Regions from separate parts of the Liquorilactobacillus satsumensis genome, predicted to be linked through region 3. Evidence: predicted binding sites of a transcription regulator. Region 3 holds the regulator's gene; each other region holds the start of a gene.
The links. The regulator CtsR, encoded in region 3, represses protease genes until heat stress. The targets are predictions, from matches to a motif close to TTGGTCAAAAAAGGTCAAANA.
Positions count from the first base shown of each region.

Region 1: the regulator CtsR is predicted to act here: its motif matches at 3,171-3,191, upstream of clpP (ATP-dependent Clp endopeptidase proteolytic subunit ClpP).
Region 2: the regulator CtsR is predicted to act here: its motif matches at 2,616-2,636, upstream of AB3Y88_RS09445 (ATP-dependent Clp protease ATP-binding subunit).

Region 1 covers NZ_OZ061606.1:627,973-633,005, forward strand. The annotation lists gene AB3Y88_RS02940 (sugar-binding transcriptional regulator) at 1-376, opposite strand, end outside; gene rpoN (RNA polymerase factor sigma-54) at 699-2,021, opposite strand; tRNA gene AB3Y88_RS02950 (tRNA-Arg) at 2,086-2,157, shown strand; gene AB3Y88_RS02955 (hypothetical protein) at 2,469-2,774, opposite strand; gene clpP (ATP-dependent Clp endopeptidase proteolytic subunit ClpP) at 3,269-3,862, shown strand; gene whiA (DNA-binding protein WhiA) at 4,087-5,033, opposite strand, start outside.
Region 2 covers NZ_OZ061606.1:2,054,860-2,059,892, reverse strand. The annotation lists gene ptsP (phosphoenolpyruvate--protein phosphotransferase) at 147-1,868, opposite strand; gene AB3Y88_RS09455 (phosphocarrier protein HPr) at 1,868-2,134, opposite strand; gene AB3Y88_RS09450 (hypothetical protein) at 2,324-2,503, opposite strand; gene AB3Y88_RS09445 (ATP-dependent Clp protease ATP-binding subunit) at 2,675-4,882, shown strand.
Region 3 covers NZ_OZ061606.1:933,720-938,752, forward strand. The annotation lists gene AB3Y88_RS04495 (ATP-dependent Clp protease ATP-binding subunit) at 1-1,856, opposite strand, end outside; gene AB3Y88_RS04500 (CtsR family transcriptional regulator) at 1,874-2,341, opposite strand; tRNA gene AB3Y88_RS04505 (tRNA-Pro) at 2,723-2,796, opposite strand; tRNA gene AB3Y88_RS04510 (tRNA-Pro) at 2,837-2,910, opposite strand; tRNA gene AB3Y88_RS04515 (tRNA-Arg) at 2,927-3,000, opposite strand; tRNA gene AB3Y88_RS04520 (tRNA-Leu) at 3,017-3,102, opposite strand; tRNA gene AB3Y88_RS04525 (tRNA-Gly) at 3,131-3,202, opposite strand; tRNA gene AB3Y88_RS04530 (tRNA-Thr) at 3,210-3,285, opposite strand; tRNA gene AB3Y88_RS04535 (tRNA-Leu) at 3,295-3,379, opposite strand; tRNA gene AB3Y88_RS04540 (tRNA-Lys) at 3,392-3,464, opposite strand; tRNA gene AB3Y88_RS04545 (tRNA-Val) at 3,467-3,539, opposite strand; rRNA gene rrf (5S ribosomal RNA) at 3,546-3,662, opposite strand; rRNA gene AB3Y88_RS04555 (23S ribosomal RNA) at 3,748-5,033, opposite strand, start outside.

The sequences.
Region 1 (5,033 bases), 310 kb from region 3:
CCACAACAACTTTGGACTGCTCATCAGCGTTGCCCGAAACAATAAAACAGCGCTCAATTCCTAATAAAGAAGCCAGTTCCTTTTCTTGTTGCCGAATTCCAGCTAACTGATCCATGACTCCACGCAATCCCTGAATCACTTCACGTCCCTTAATGGTAATAATCATTCCTGAACGCGTAGTTGCAATCAATCCTTGGTCCTTGAGAAAGTCTGTCTCTGTTCTGAGAAAGCGCTCAGTAAAGCCAAGCTCTTGCGACAGTGTTCTTCTTCCAACTGGACCAGTCCAAAAAATATAACGCAAGATTGTAAACCGCTGGGCCATAACTTCAACCAAATCCGGTGCAATCTCTTCTATCCACTCAAATTCCTGGTGCATCATATTTCCCTTCCTAGCGGGACAAAAAACGTCCGGCCGTGTCGTAAAACGACCCAGCAAATCAAAAAAAACAAAGCACAACAACAATATTTTTTAAATTGTTCTCATACCCTTACCACGCTTTGAATTATAGCAACAAATGGCCGGTTATGCAAGTCACGGACTTTTACTGCCAATTAAGTTTAAACACGCACTAACTCCAAATAATTCATTTAAAAAGTAGAGGTTCCCGAATAATATTTTATAAAAAAGGACAAATCCTAAAGAAGAACGAACTTTTCTTCCCCTGAAATATTTGGGCACCCAAAAAGTCGCAAAAAAACTATCTGGTAGCGTACCGTTTTCTTTTAGTTGATGACGGAATTGCCAACAATTCCCTGTATTTTGCTACTGTTCTGCGTGAAATCACCACACCATTTTTCTGTAACAAGTTTTTTAAATGATTATCTGAAAGAGGATTAGTTTTATCTTCTGCATCTATTAAAGCTTTGAGCTGAGACTGCACCGCATCTGCTGAAAGATCACTTGCCTCATTTCCCATCGTAACTGGCTTTTTGAAAAAAGATCTTAGCTCAAACACGCCTTGTTCACATTTAAGATATTTGCCATTAACCGCACGACTGATCGTTGATTCATGCAATTGAAGTCGATGGGCAACGTCGCGTAACAATAGCGGCCTCAAAGTTTGGGTCTTTCCCATAAAAAATTCCTGCTGATATTCTAAAATAACCTGACCGACCCGTTCGATAGTTCTGCCTCTTTGTTCAAGGTCCTTTAGCATTTCAGCATATTCATTTTTTTTGAGGCGCAAAAAGTGTTGTAAACTTTTATCAGGCATTTTTTCTAACTGCGCATAATATTTTTCTTTAAACATAATCACCGGTTGGGTCTTCTTAGTAACCGTTAACTCTAAGGTCTGCTGATCAGCACTTCGTTTGACTACTAAATCAGGGTAGACATAGCCAATATCGTCGCCCCCAAATGCAGCGCCTGGTGCTGGAGATAATGTTTTGATATAATCAGCGATCTGCTGCACTTCCCCCAAACTAAGCTTAAACTTGTGTGTCAGTTCATTCCACTTATGATCTGCAAACTCATGAAACATCTGCGTAATTACTGCCGCTGCCATTGCAGGCGCTTTGTCATCATTTTCAATTTGCAATAACAAACACTCCTGCAAGTCTCGTGCTCCGACACCTGGTGGATCAAGACGTTGCAGCAATGTCAAAGCATCCAGCAGCGTCGTCCGATCAACATGCGTCTGCTGAATAATTTCTTCCAGATCAACTGTTAGATAACCATTTGTATCTAAATGGTCAATCAAAAAGACCACCCAGCCACGAAGGACAGTCTTTCTCATCGTCAAATGGACTTGCGCCAAGAGATATTCGAAGAGCGATTGTGTTTTATGTTCTGGTGCTTTTAAAAAAGTTTCCTTTGGAAGATCAGTTGCAGACGCACCCGCCTGGTAGTTCATGCCACCCTTTACTACAATAAAGGGATTATCCAGCTGTTTTTGGGCCAAAAACTCATGAAGATCTTCAATGCTAAAACGTAAAACCTGCAAGGATTGCTGCATTTTCTGCGTCATTGCTAGTTTTTGAACTTGTTTTTGCTCCTGTCCAAAGCTTTGTTCAAGTGCCAATTTAATTCACCTACTTTTTATACTTGTATATTTGGATCAATTCAGTTAAAATGGATAGAGTATTGCGCCGCTAGTGTAATGGATCGCACGCAAGATTCCGGTTCTTGTAATGTGGGTTCGACTCCCACGTGGCGCATTAAACTAATTTTTTGTGAAAGCCTCATACTGATTGAGGCTTTTTTATTGCCCTATTTTTGACCTTTCTAGGCCTAGCAACAGACTTTGTAACGCTTTCTTTTTAATGATAACATTCACGCTCTGTTTTTACCAAAATAATAGGCATAACCATAGCTGACTCTTTTGCGGATTACAGCCAAAAGAACTCTTAATTGATCTTTTTCATTCAAGCTCTGCCAACCTCAGTTTGAACAATTTTTTTCAATAAAAAAGCCTTCCAACCAAGCAGAGCTGAATCGTCTGCTTAACTGGAAGGAAACAACGTAAACACTAAAGCGTCTTTTCTTTGACAATATCATTCTTAATATCATCGTACTTAACATTATCCATTCTGTAAGAATCCTTCACTGAAATCTTGGAGATCTTCATATCAGGCCTTTGCGGAAAAGCCGCGCCGTCTGCATGCTGAATTGTGTTATTCTCTGGATTATTCTCACTTACAATTACCAGATGCCCGCTGCCTTGAACAGTTGTTGCGACAGCATCTTCACTCTCTTCGTTAGTAGTTCCAATATAGACACAAAACTCAGATTCGTCTCCAATGATTAATTTTAAATTCTCTAAGACTTTTGCCAAAAAATCACTTCCTTATAGTGGACAAAGGCGTCATACATCACCAGTACGACGCCTTCTAATTAAGTTAGTTACATTAAATTAATTCAAAATTTTATTACAAGAACCAAAGTCAAATTCTAGCTTCCAAGATTCTGCCCCTACCTCTACAGAATCATTACAGCTCCAAAACTGCGCCCAAATTATGAAAGATCAAAAAACTCAATACTGATTTGTAAATTAAATAACGCTCAATATGTAATGATTATACCATTGATGCAGTTCAGTTGGCAATTTTTTGCTCACGCTTCTTAATTTACCTCACTTTTCTTTTACAGTAGCCCCATAATTTTTACAAAGTTACAGCTTGTAAGCTTGTCCTTCTCCCAAACCTTTTTTATTTTTATGAACTGGTTCTTTTGTTTGACCTTTTTTGACCAACGGGTTAAACTAGCAATACAGACGTTAGAATGCTAAACTAAAAACGTCAATTAATTAATTTGAGGAGGTTTCAGTTCATGAATTTAGTTCCTACAGTAATTGAACAATCATCTCGCGGAGAACGTGCCTACGATATCTACTCACGCTTGTTAAAAGATCGGATTATTATGCTTTCCGGTGAAGTCAATGATGACATGGCAAATGCAATCATTGCGCAGCTGCTTTTCTTAGATGCACAAGATTCTGAAAAAGATATCTATATCTACATCAACTCTCCTGGTGGCAGTGTTTCGGCTGGATTGGCAATTTACGATACAATGAATTTTGTCAAAGCTGATGTTCAAACAATCGTAATGGGAATGGCAGCTTCAATGGCCAGTGTACTAGCGACTGCTGGCGAAAAGGGCAAACGTTTTGCCTTACCAAACTCAGAAATATTGATCCATCAACCATTAGGTGGAGCGCAAGGCCAAGCAACCGAAATCAGTATTGCGGCTGAACATATTTTAAAAACCCGCAAACTGATTAACAAAATTTTATCCGATGGTTCTGGTCAAGATATCGAAACCATCAATCATGATACTGAACGTGATAAATTCATGACGGCTTCTGAAGCTGTCTCATACGGTTTAATCGATGGGATTATGAAGAATAAAAAAGAAGTCAAATAAGCTGGTTTAATGCTTGGATTGTCTATAATCAGGTAATTCAAATAAGGCAAGGGGCTGTGACAAAAGTTAACTTTTGTCACAGCCCCTCTTTTATTCCGGATAAACGTGTTCCATAAGTCAAAACTCTCCGTCTAACTTCGAATTACTCATAGCAAAGTACTCGCTATGTTTGTAATTTCAAGTTAGTACTCAAATTTTCCCGACTTATGTCACACTCTCTAGCCTTATTTATATTCCGAAACTTCTAAACCTGCACGCATTTTTGTTGCCAATTCATTCAACTTACGTAAGCGATGGTTAACTCCTGACTTAGAGATCGGACCTCCAGGAACGATTTCACCTAATTCCTTTAGGCTAATCTCTGGATGGGTCACCCGGGTACGCGCAACATCTTGCAACTTAGGCGGAAGCTTATTGAGCCCCATCCGTTCATCAAGATATTTGATATTTTCAATTTGCCGATTAGCGGCATCCGCCACCTTATTCATATTAGCATTCTCGCAATTAACAATCCGATTCACAGAGTTGCGCATATCGCGCACAATCCGAATGTCCTCAAATTTAAGCATTGCATTTGTTGCACCAATCAGCGACAAAAAGTCAGCAATCTTTTCTGCTTCTTTAAGATAGGTAATATACCCGCTGCGTCTTTCCGTCTTACGGGCGTTCAACCCATAACGATTAATCAATTGACAAATTGCATTATTCTGCTCTTCATAAAGTGAATAGATCTCCAAATGGTACCTGCTAGTCTCTGGATTATTGACTGAGCCGGCCGCTAAAAACGCGCCCCGTAAATATGACCGAATCTGTGCATCATCAGTTAGTAAATCTAATTGAAGTGTCGGTTGTAAATGATAATCATCTAAAATTTTTAAATCATTTAACACCGTTTCGCTGCCGCGTTTGAGTCGCACAATATACAGATTGTTTTTCTTGAGCTTCATTTTACGCCGAACCAGCAATTCACTTTCAACATCATAAAACTTCTTTAGCAATTGATAGATTCGGCGCGCAATCGCAGGATTTTCAGTTTGGATGTTCAAAACAAAATGATGATTAATGATACTCACCGCGCCATTCATCCGAATTAGCGCCATTAACTCCGCTTTAGCATTTCCAAAGTGAACTTCCAAAGTCGTAAGTTCTTTCTTAACATCACTCGCATATG
Region 2 (5,033 bases), 1.1 Mb from region 3:
CAAATTCATCCTAATCTTTTTTTAATTTAGCTTATAACATTAGCTTAGGTTTTTAATGAATCTTCACTAAAAAAAGAGGTTACGCCCAAACTCATGTCTTGGTCGCAACCTCTTAATTATCTTAGAATTTATATTTTATTGTATGCTTATTTGGTGTATTCCTTAACAAGTGCGACCACTTCTTCAGTTGTTTCGCATTCTGTTACAGCTTTTTGAGCCAATTCACTCATTTTAGTTGTGTCAAGCTTCTTCATCAAACTCCGTGTTTTCAGAATAGACGTTGCACTCATAGAGAATTCATCAAGTCCAAGACCGGTTAAAATCGGCACTGCAACTTGATCTCCAGCCATTTCACCGCACATTCCTGTCCATTTGCCTTCAGCATGAGAAGCATCAATGATGTTCTTAATCAAGCGTAGGATTGACGGATTGTAAGGTTGATAGAGGTAAGAAACATGTTCATTACCACGATCAGCTGCCATTGAATATTGGATCAAGTCATTGGTTCCGATACTGAAGAAATCGGAATATTTAGCCAACTTATCCGCAATCATTGCTGCAGCAGGAATTTCCATCATCATCCCAACTTCGATATGATCTGCAACTGGTGTCCCAGCAGCAATTAATTTGGCTCTTTCTTCCTCATAAATTGCTTTTGCAGCCTTAAATTCTTTAACAGTCGCAATCATTGGGAACATAATCGCCAACTGACCATAGTGTGAAGCCCGTAGCAAGGCACGTAATTGCGTTCTGAAAATATCTTGTTTATCAAGACTAATTCGAATCGCACGGTAACCCAAGAATGGATTCATTTCTTCTGGCAATGGCAGATATGGTAATTCTTTGTCCCCACCGATATCCATTGTCCGAACTACAACCTGCCTGCCGCTTAGGCCTTCGACAGCTTGTTTGTAAGCTTTAAATTGGTCTTCTTCACTTGGAAGTTCACTAGAATCCATATACAGAAATTCAGAACGGAAAAGTCCAACAGCTTCTGCCCCGTTGTCATTTGCGCCCTCAACATCTTTAGGAGTTCCAATATTAGCACCTAAAATAAATTGCTTTCCATCTGCCGTAACAGACTTAGCATCTTTTAGTTGCTTCCATTCAGCTTTTTGTTTTGCAAAAGCAGTTGCTTTTTGCTGATATTCTTTAAGTTCGCTAGCTGATGGATCTACAAGTGCAATCCCGGCAGTTCCATCAACAATTACCTCTTGGCCTTCTTTAATACTTGCTGTTGCATTGCCGGAACCAACAATCGCAGGAATTTCAAGTGTGCGTGACATAATTGCAGAATGAGAAGTTCTGCCGCCAATATCAGTAATAAAGCCCTTGACAAATTTGCGATCCAACTGTGCTGTATCTGAAGGAGTTAAATCGTGCGCAATAATCACAACTTCATCATTAATCAAAGCTGGATTAGGCAAAGTAACACCCAACAAATGACTGAGAACCCGCTTTGTAACATCGCGAATATCACCAGCACGTTCCTGCATGTATGCATTGTCTGTCATGCCTTCAAACATGGCAATAAAAGTATCAGTAACATCTTTTAACGCTTTTTCAGCATTTACCTTGTCTTCTTTGATCTTTTTCTCAATGTTTCCAATGAGTTCTGGATCAGACAAAATGGTCAGATGCGCTTCGAAAACCTCAGCTTCTTCAGCTCCAAGATTTGCTGTTGCTTTTTCCTTGATGATCTTTAATTCAGCTTTTGCTTCGTCAACCGCTTTACCTAACCGTTTAATTTCAGCTTCAGGGTCATCAACCGCTGTTTCGGAAAATGATAAGTCGGGTTGTACAAGCATATATGCTTTTGCAGCAGCAATTCCATCACTGGCTGCAATCCCCTTTAACTTTTCCGTCATTATTCAGCAAGTCCTTCCTTTTTCATTGTGTCTGCAATTGCAGCAACTGCGTCAGCTTCATCTGCACCGTCAGCAGCAATTGTAACGTCAGCATTTTGGCCTACGCCTAATGACATCACACCCATAATTGATTTCAAGTTAACTGATTTGCCATTATAAGACAAAGTTACATCTGCGTTAAATTTGCTAGCAGCTTGCACCAAAAGTGTTGCTGGACGAGCATGAATACCTGTTTCTGCGATGATGTGAAATTCTTTCTTTTCCATAGTTGAATCGAGCTCCTTTGCATTCTATAAGTATTTTTAAGGACTGTAACGCATTTGACTAATGAAAATATTTTAAGAACACGTTTTCATTAATAAATAGCGCGACTCTCCCCACCAGAGTAAATGGTAGCATGAATCAAATTCCAAGACAACCCCCTTTCTACTTATATCTAATTAAGTTGTGCCCGCTTAATTTTCATAGTGATAGGTGATTACACCATTTCGTTGAGCAATGCCGACAATTCTTTTACGCTGTTGAAAATTCATCAAAACTGGTTGAAATTTCATAAAATCGGCTGCAGTAACTTCTAATTTATCGAGCTTGCCAGCAACCAAATCTTCTAAAGAACGCTGATATTCTTCTTCCATGCCATTCACCCTCTTTTCCTTGCGCTTAATGATATCCGAATATTAAAAAAAACACAAATATCCGAGCATTAGGCTTGCACTTGTCGCACAAACTGAGTATACTTTCCCGTGAAAGGTCAAAGAAAGTCAAACTATCTTTGATTACTAAAAAAGGAAGGTCGTGAAACGACGATGATATGTCAAAATTGCCATCAAAATCCTGCTACTATTCATCTTTCCACTAGTATTAATGGCAGACAAACATCAATCGATCTTTGTCAAAGCTGTTATCGCGCAATGAAAGAAAGAGCCCAAGGAAATAACTTGCAAGATTCAACCCAAGATCCCTTCGGATTCGGAAGCTTGAACGACATTTTCCGTTCGATGGGTAACGAGGCACCAAATAATCCACAGTACCAAAACAGAGCGGAAAATCAACAGCAATTTGCTGGCAATGGTGGCCGCGGCAATCGTGGTGGCGGAATATTGGCACAATATGGCCTGGACCTCACTGCTGAAGCAAAGAACAATAAAATTGATCCAGTGATCGGCCGTGATAAAGAGATCGCACGTGTCACTGAGATCCTTAATAGACGAACAAAGAATAATCCAGTGCTAATTGGTGAAGCTGGTGTGGGTAAGACAGCTGTTGTTGAAGGACTAGCACAAAAAATTGTAAATGGTGATGTTCCGCAAAAGTTACTCAATAAACGAGTAATCCGCTTAGATGTGGTTTCATTAGTTCAGGGAACCGGTATTCGTGGACAATTCGAGCAGCGAATGCAGCAATTAATGACTGAATTAAAGCAAAATCAGGACATCATTCTCTTTATTGATGAAATTCACGAAATTGTTGGTGCAGGCAATGCGGAAGGCGGGATGGATGCTGGAAACGTTTTGAAGCCCGCCCTAGCACGTGGAGAACTTCAATTAGTCGGGGCTACTACGATGAACGAATACCGTGCAATCGAAAAAGATGCAGCACTTGCACGTAGACTCCAACCTGTTCAGGTCAACGAACCAACTACTGCTGAAACAATCGCGATCTTGAAGGGGATTCAGAAAAAATACGAGGCTTACCATCATGTTCGTTACACTCCTCAAGCAATTAAGGCAGCTGTTGAATTATCCAATCGCTACATTCAAGACCGCTTCTTGCCAGATAAAGCAATTGATTTATTGGATGAATCTGGTTCACGTAAGAATTTGACGATTCAAGCTGTTGATCCTCAAGTTATCGAAGAAAAAATCAAAAAAGCTGAGGAACAAAAAAAGGATGCTTTACAAAAGGAAGACTACGAAAAAGCTGCCTACTATCGCGATCAGGAAAATAAATTCTCTCAATTAAAGAATTCAAAAATTGAAACGGAAGATACTCCTGAAATTACCGAAAAAGACATGGAAAAAATTATCGAAGAAAAAACTAATATCCCTGTTGGTGAATTACAACAAAAAGAACAGCAACAGCTTAAAGATTTAGCTTCTTCACTTGAAAAACATGTGATTGGTCAAAATGAGGCCGTTGACAAGGTGGCACGCGCAATTCGGCGTAATCGCATCGGCTTTAATAAATCAGGGCGTCCAATCGGTTCATTTCTATTCGTTGGTCCGACTGGTGTAGGAAAGACCGAGACCGCACGCCAACTTGCAAAAGAACTTTTTGGCACAGAAGATTCAATGATCCGCTTTGATATGAGTGAATATATGGAAAAACACTCGGTTTCAAAATTAATTGGTTCACCTCCTGGTTATGTTGGCTATGAAGAGGCAGGACAATTAACTGAACAAGTTCGTCGCCATCCTTACAGTCTTGTACTTTTAGACGAAATCGAAAAAGCACATCCAGATGTAATGCACATGTTCCTGCAAATTCTTGATGATGGCCGGTTAACCGATTCCCAAGGAAGGACAGTCAGTTTTAAAGATACTATCATTATCATGACCTCGAATGCTGGTAGCGGTGATTCCGTTGCAAACGTTGGCTTTGGCGCAGCAGCGTCAGGTCAGACACATTCCGTACTTGACACACTTTCAAAATACTTCAAACCTGAATTCTTGAACCGTTTTGATGACATTGTTGAGTTTAATCCATTAAGCAAGAAAGATCTGCTTTCAATTGTTTCATTAATGCTTCATGATGTACGCGCAATGCTTGCACACCAAAATCTGACATTGAGTATTACGGATGCAGCCAAAGAAAAGCTGGTAGACTTAGGTTATGATCCTAAGATGGGAGCACGTCCTTTACGCAGAGTTATCCAGGAACAAATTGAAGATAACATTGCAGATTACTATCTCGAACATCCTGAGATTAAAAATTTCGAAGCACAATTAGATGATGGACAAATTAAAATTACAACAGCTGCAGTAATCAATTCTGCTAATAACAACCTTAAGTAACAGCTTTAAGCTGAAGGTTACTAAGCTGAATAAAAAAGGGCTGTGACAATACTGGAGTAAATTTCAGCGTTGCCGCAGCTCTTTTTTCAAAATCAAGTCTGCTTGAATCTAACTGGCAATATTTTCTCGATGTTTTTTTGTAAATTATTAA
Region 3 (5,033 bases):
AAAACTACGGAGTAAGGATGCTGTCTAACTTTCTCAGTCAGCTGTCCGCCTTCTTCATAACCCACGTAGCCAGGAGGCGAGCCAATTAAACGACTAGTTGCGTACTTCTCCATGTACTCACTCATGTCGATTCTGATCATTGCATCATCTGAACCAAACATCGCTTGTGCCAAAGCCTTCGCTAACTCAGTCTTCCCGACACCTGTCGGTCCTAAGAAGATAAATGAGCCCACGGGCCTATCAGGATCTTTCAAACCGCTTCGTGCTCGTCTGATTGCGCGTGAAACTGCAGAAACAGCTTCATCTTGACCAATCACTCGCTTATGAAGAACTTTCTCCAAATCAAGCAAACGTTCTGATTCTTTTTTCTTCATTTGTGTCAAAGGTACACCTGTCCACTCAGAAGCGACTGCTGCTACATCTTCTTCAGTAACTTTTGTATCATACTGTCCCTTTTTTTCAGCTGCAGCTTCCGTCAGCTTGTCAAGTTGCTGTTTCGCACGTAATTCTTTCTTACGAATTGCCGCAGCTTCTTCAAATTGTTCTGCACTGAGGGCCACAATCTTTTGCCCTTCCAATTCCTTGAGTGCAGCCTGTTTGTTAGCAATCTTCTTGGATTGTCCAACATTGTCAAGCCGCACACGAGCTGCAGCTTCATCCATCAAATCGATTGCTTTGTCAGGAAGGAAACGATCCGAAATATAACGGACACTTAAACTGACCGCTGCCTCAAGTGCTTCATCTGTGATTTTGAGTTGATGATGTTCTTCATAACTCGGCCGCAATCCTTTAAGAATTGCAACTGTATCCTTAGTAGAAGGTTCTTCAACTAATATCTTGGCAAACCGCCGTTCAAGTGCAGAATCTGTTTCAATATATTTTTGAAATTCATCCAAGGTTGTTGCACCAATAACTTGAACTTCTCCTCGTGCTAATGCTGGTTTTAAAATATTAGAAGCATCAATTGCACCTTCAGCTCCACCAGCTCCAATCAAGGTATGCAACTCATCAATGAAGAGAACTACATGTCCATCAGCATAAATCTCATCAATAATTTTTTTAACACGATCTTCAAACTCACCACGATACTTTGTACCTGCAACTAATGAGCCCATATCCAACATCATCACGCGCTTGTTTTGCAATGACTCTGGAACATCACCCTTGACAATGTATTCGGCCAAACCTTCAGCAATCGCCGTTTTTCCAACTCCAGGTTCACCCAGTAAAACTGGATTATTCTTGGTTCGTCTACTTAAAACTTGGATTAAGCGTCTAACTTCTTTTTCGCGCCCAATCACGGGATCAATTTTCTTTTTACGCGCTAGCTCGGTTAAATCCCGTGCTAATGAATTCAACGTTGGTGTTCCAGCAGATTTAGTCGCCTTTTTTTCATACTTCTTCATTTGTGCTTCACTAAGACCCAATTTATGCACAATTGCTTGATACATTCTGCGAGTATCAACATTTAATCCTTGAAGAATTCGAGTTGACAGGATGTCGTTGTTTCGCAACAGGGCCAATAACAGATGCTCAGTTCCAATTTTAATTGAGTTGGTTCGCTTGGCTTCTTCACCAGCAACCGCTAAAATCTCTTTCGCCCGCGGAGAATACGGCAGATAACCCTTGCTAGTCCGTTTCAAAGTTCCATAACCAGCAAGTCGTTCGATTTCTTCGCGCACATCAGTCTCTGTCACAATGAATTGTTTTAAAACTTTTGCCGCAATCCCATTTTCCTCAAGCGTTAAAGCGAGTAGCAGATGTTCTGTCCCAATTGCCTGGTGCCGGAAATACTTTGCCTGTTCCTGTGCTAAGACCAAAACCTTTCTTGCACTGGGAGTAAATAAGTTATCCATAATTGTGCCCTCACTTTCTAATCATCGTAACGCAGACGATTTAATACATTTACAAGGATACGCGCTCGCAAAACATTTTCAAGTTTGTGGCTCTCAAATGCTAATGTTTTTCTATCAATTGACGCTAGAATAATATTTGCTTCTCTTCGTGATAAGAAACCATCCTGAAACAAGCTTTGAATAATTTGAAAAGCCTTATTCAGATCGATCTCGTCACCGATTAATGAAAGCAGATCATCTAAAACAGTGGAATCCTCAACTAAATTTACCTTTGCAATTCTGATATAACCACCGCCTCCGCGTTTGCTTCTTACTATATATCCATTTTGGATCGTAAAACGTGTGTTGATTACATAATTAATCTGAGATGGTACGCAATTAAAAAGTTGAGCAATTTCAGAACGTCTGATTTCAACTTGACGTGAATCAGCCAAGATACTTTTCAGATATTTTTCAATAATATCTGAAATATTCTGACCTTGCATGCAATCATCTCCTTGAATTTGACTAATATTGACTTTCATTATACGAAAAAATTTCTAAAAAGCAAAGTTATTAATTCGGATTTGCAAAATATTTACCACACATGGTTTTGAAGATAGTCTAGTCCCTTCTCTATTATTAGCAAAAATCCACCAACTATCTTTGGTTTAACTTCTTAATTTCATTTTATAATCTGCACATTACCATGTCCAATTATCTTTTGCCATCATTAATTTGCAGTAACTGAATTTGATCGCTGCTTTCTAACTCTTACTCTTATTAAAAAGTAAAAAGCTCTAATCTGAAAACTGACCTTCATCAATTCTCAAATTAGAGCTAACTCTAAATTGTTATATTAACATGTTTCACTGATCTAACTCATATCGGGAAAACAAGATTCGAACTTGCGACCCCTACGTCCCGAACGTAGTGCTCTACCAAGCTGAGCTACTTCCCGAAAACAATACACAAAACTGATTGTTTAAAACTGAGGATGATCGGGAAGACAGGATTCGAACCTGCGACCCCCTGGTCCCAAACCAGGTGCTCTACCAAGCTGAGCTACTTCCCGATAAATAAAACAAAAATGCACCCAGTAGGAGTCGAACCTACAACCTTCTGATTCGTAGTCAGACACTCTATCCAATTGCGCTATGGGTGCAAAAATATTTTTATAATGCCGAGGACCGGAATCGAACCGGTACGGTAATCACTTACCGCAGGATTTTAAGTCCTGTGCGTCTGCCAGTTCCGCCACCCCGGCAAAAAACGGCAATAAAAAACAATAAACAAGCGGAAGACGGGATTCGAACCCGCGACCCCCACCATGGCAAGGTGATGTTCTACCACTGAACTACTTCCGCATAAAAATGGTGCCGACTAGACGATTCGAACGCCCGACCCTCTGATTACAAATCAGATGCTCTACCAACTGAGCTAAGTCGGCAAAAATAAATGGTGCGGGTGAAGGGATTTGAACCCCCACGTCTTTCAACGCTAGAACCTAAATCTAGTGCGTCTGCCAATTCCGCCACACCCGCAAAATTGACGCATGAGTCGTGACAGGCTCGAACTGTCGACCCTCTGATTAAAAGTCAGATGCTCTACCGACTGAGCTAACGACTCGATGGAGGATACAGGGCTCGAACCTGTGACCCTCTGCTTGTAAGGCAGACGCTCTCCCAACTGAGCTAATCCTCCAACATCGCACGGCAACGACCTACCCTCGCAGGGGGCGATCCCCCAACTACTCTTGGCGCTAAGAAGCTTAACTTCTGTGTTCGAAATGGAAACAGGTGTATCCTTCCTGCCATCATCACCGCACTCTTTTGAGAAAACCTTGTTCCCTCAAAACTAGCTAATATTTCTTCTGCTTTGCGTTAACTTCCAAAAACTCCGTTTTTTTCTTTTGGTTAAGTCCTCGACCGATTAGTTTTGGTCCGCTCCATACATCACTGTACTTCCACTTCCAACCTATCTACCTGATCTTCTCTCAGGGGTCTTACTTTCCGAAGAAATGGGAAATCTTATCTCGAGGTGAGTTTCGCACTTAGATGCTTTCAGCGTTTATCTCATCCACACGTAGCTACCCAGCGATGCTCCTGGCGGAACAACTGGTACACCAGCGGTGTGTCCATCCCGGTCCTCTCGTACTAAGGACAGATCCTCTCAAATTTCCTACGCCCGCGACGGATAGGGACCGAACTGTCTCACGACGTTCTGAACCCAGCTCGCGTACCGCTTTAATGGGCGAACAGCCCAACCCTTGGGACCGACTACAGCCCCAGGATGCGATGAGCCGACATCGAGGTGCCAAACCTCCCCGTCGATGTGGACTCTTGGGGGAGATAAGCCTGTTATCCCCAGGGTAGCTTTTATCCGTTGAGCGATGGCCCTTCCATGCGGAACCACCGGATCACTAAGCCCGACTTTCGTCCCTGCTCGACTTGTCTGTCTCGCAGTCAAGCTCCCTTGTGCCTTTACACTCTGCGAATGATTTCCAACCATTCTGAGGGAACCTTTGGGCGCCTCCGTTACCTTTTAGGAGGCGACCGCCCCAGTCAAACTGCCCACCTGACACTGTCTCCCGCCACGCTTAGTGGCGCGGGTTAGAGTGTTCATACAACGAGGGTAGTATCCCACCAATGCCTCTGTCGAAACTAGCGTCCCGACTTCTATGGCTCCTACCTATCCTGTACAAGTTGTACAAACACCCAATATCAAGCTACAGTAAAGCTCCATGGGGTCTTTCCGTCCTGTCGCGGGTAACCCGCATCTTCACGGGTATTATAATTTCACCGAGTCTCTCGTTGAGACAGTGCCCAGATCGTTACGCCTTTCGTGCGGGTCGGAACTTACCCGACAAGGAATTTCGCTACCTTAGGACCGTTATAGTTACGGCCGCCGTTTACTGGGGCTTCAATTCTGAGCTTCGCCGAAGCTAACCCATCCTCTTAACCTTCCAGCACCGGGCAGGCGTCAGCCCCTATACGTCATCTTACGATTTTGCAGAAACCTGTGTTTTTGATAAACAGTCGCCTGGGCCTATTCACTGCGGCTGAGCTTACGCTCAGCACCCCTTCTCCCGAAGTTACGGGGTCATTTTGCCGAGTTCCTTAACGAGAGTTCTCTCGCTCACCTGAGGATTCTCTCCTCGACTACCTGTGTCGGTTTGCGGTACGGGTAGTTATACTC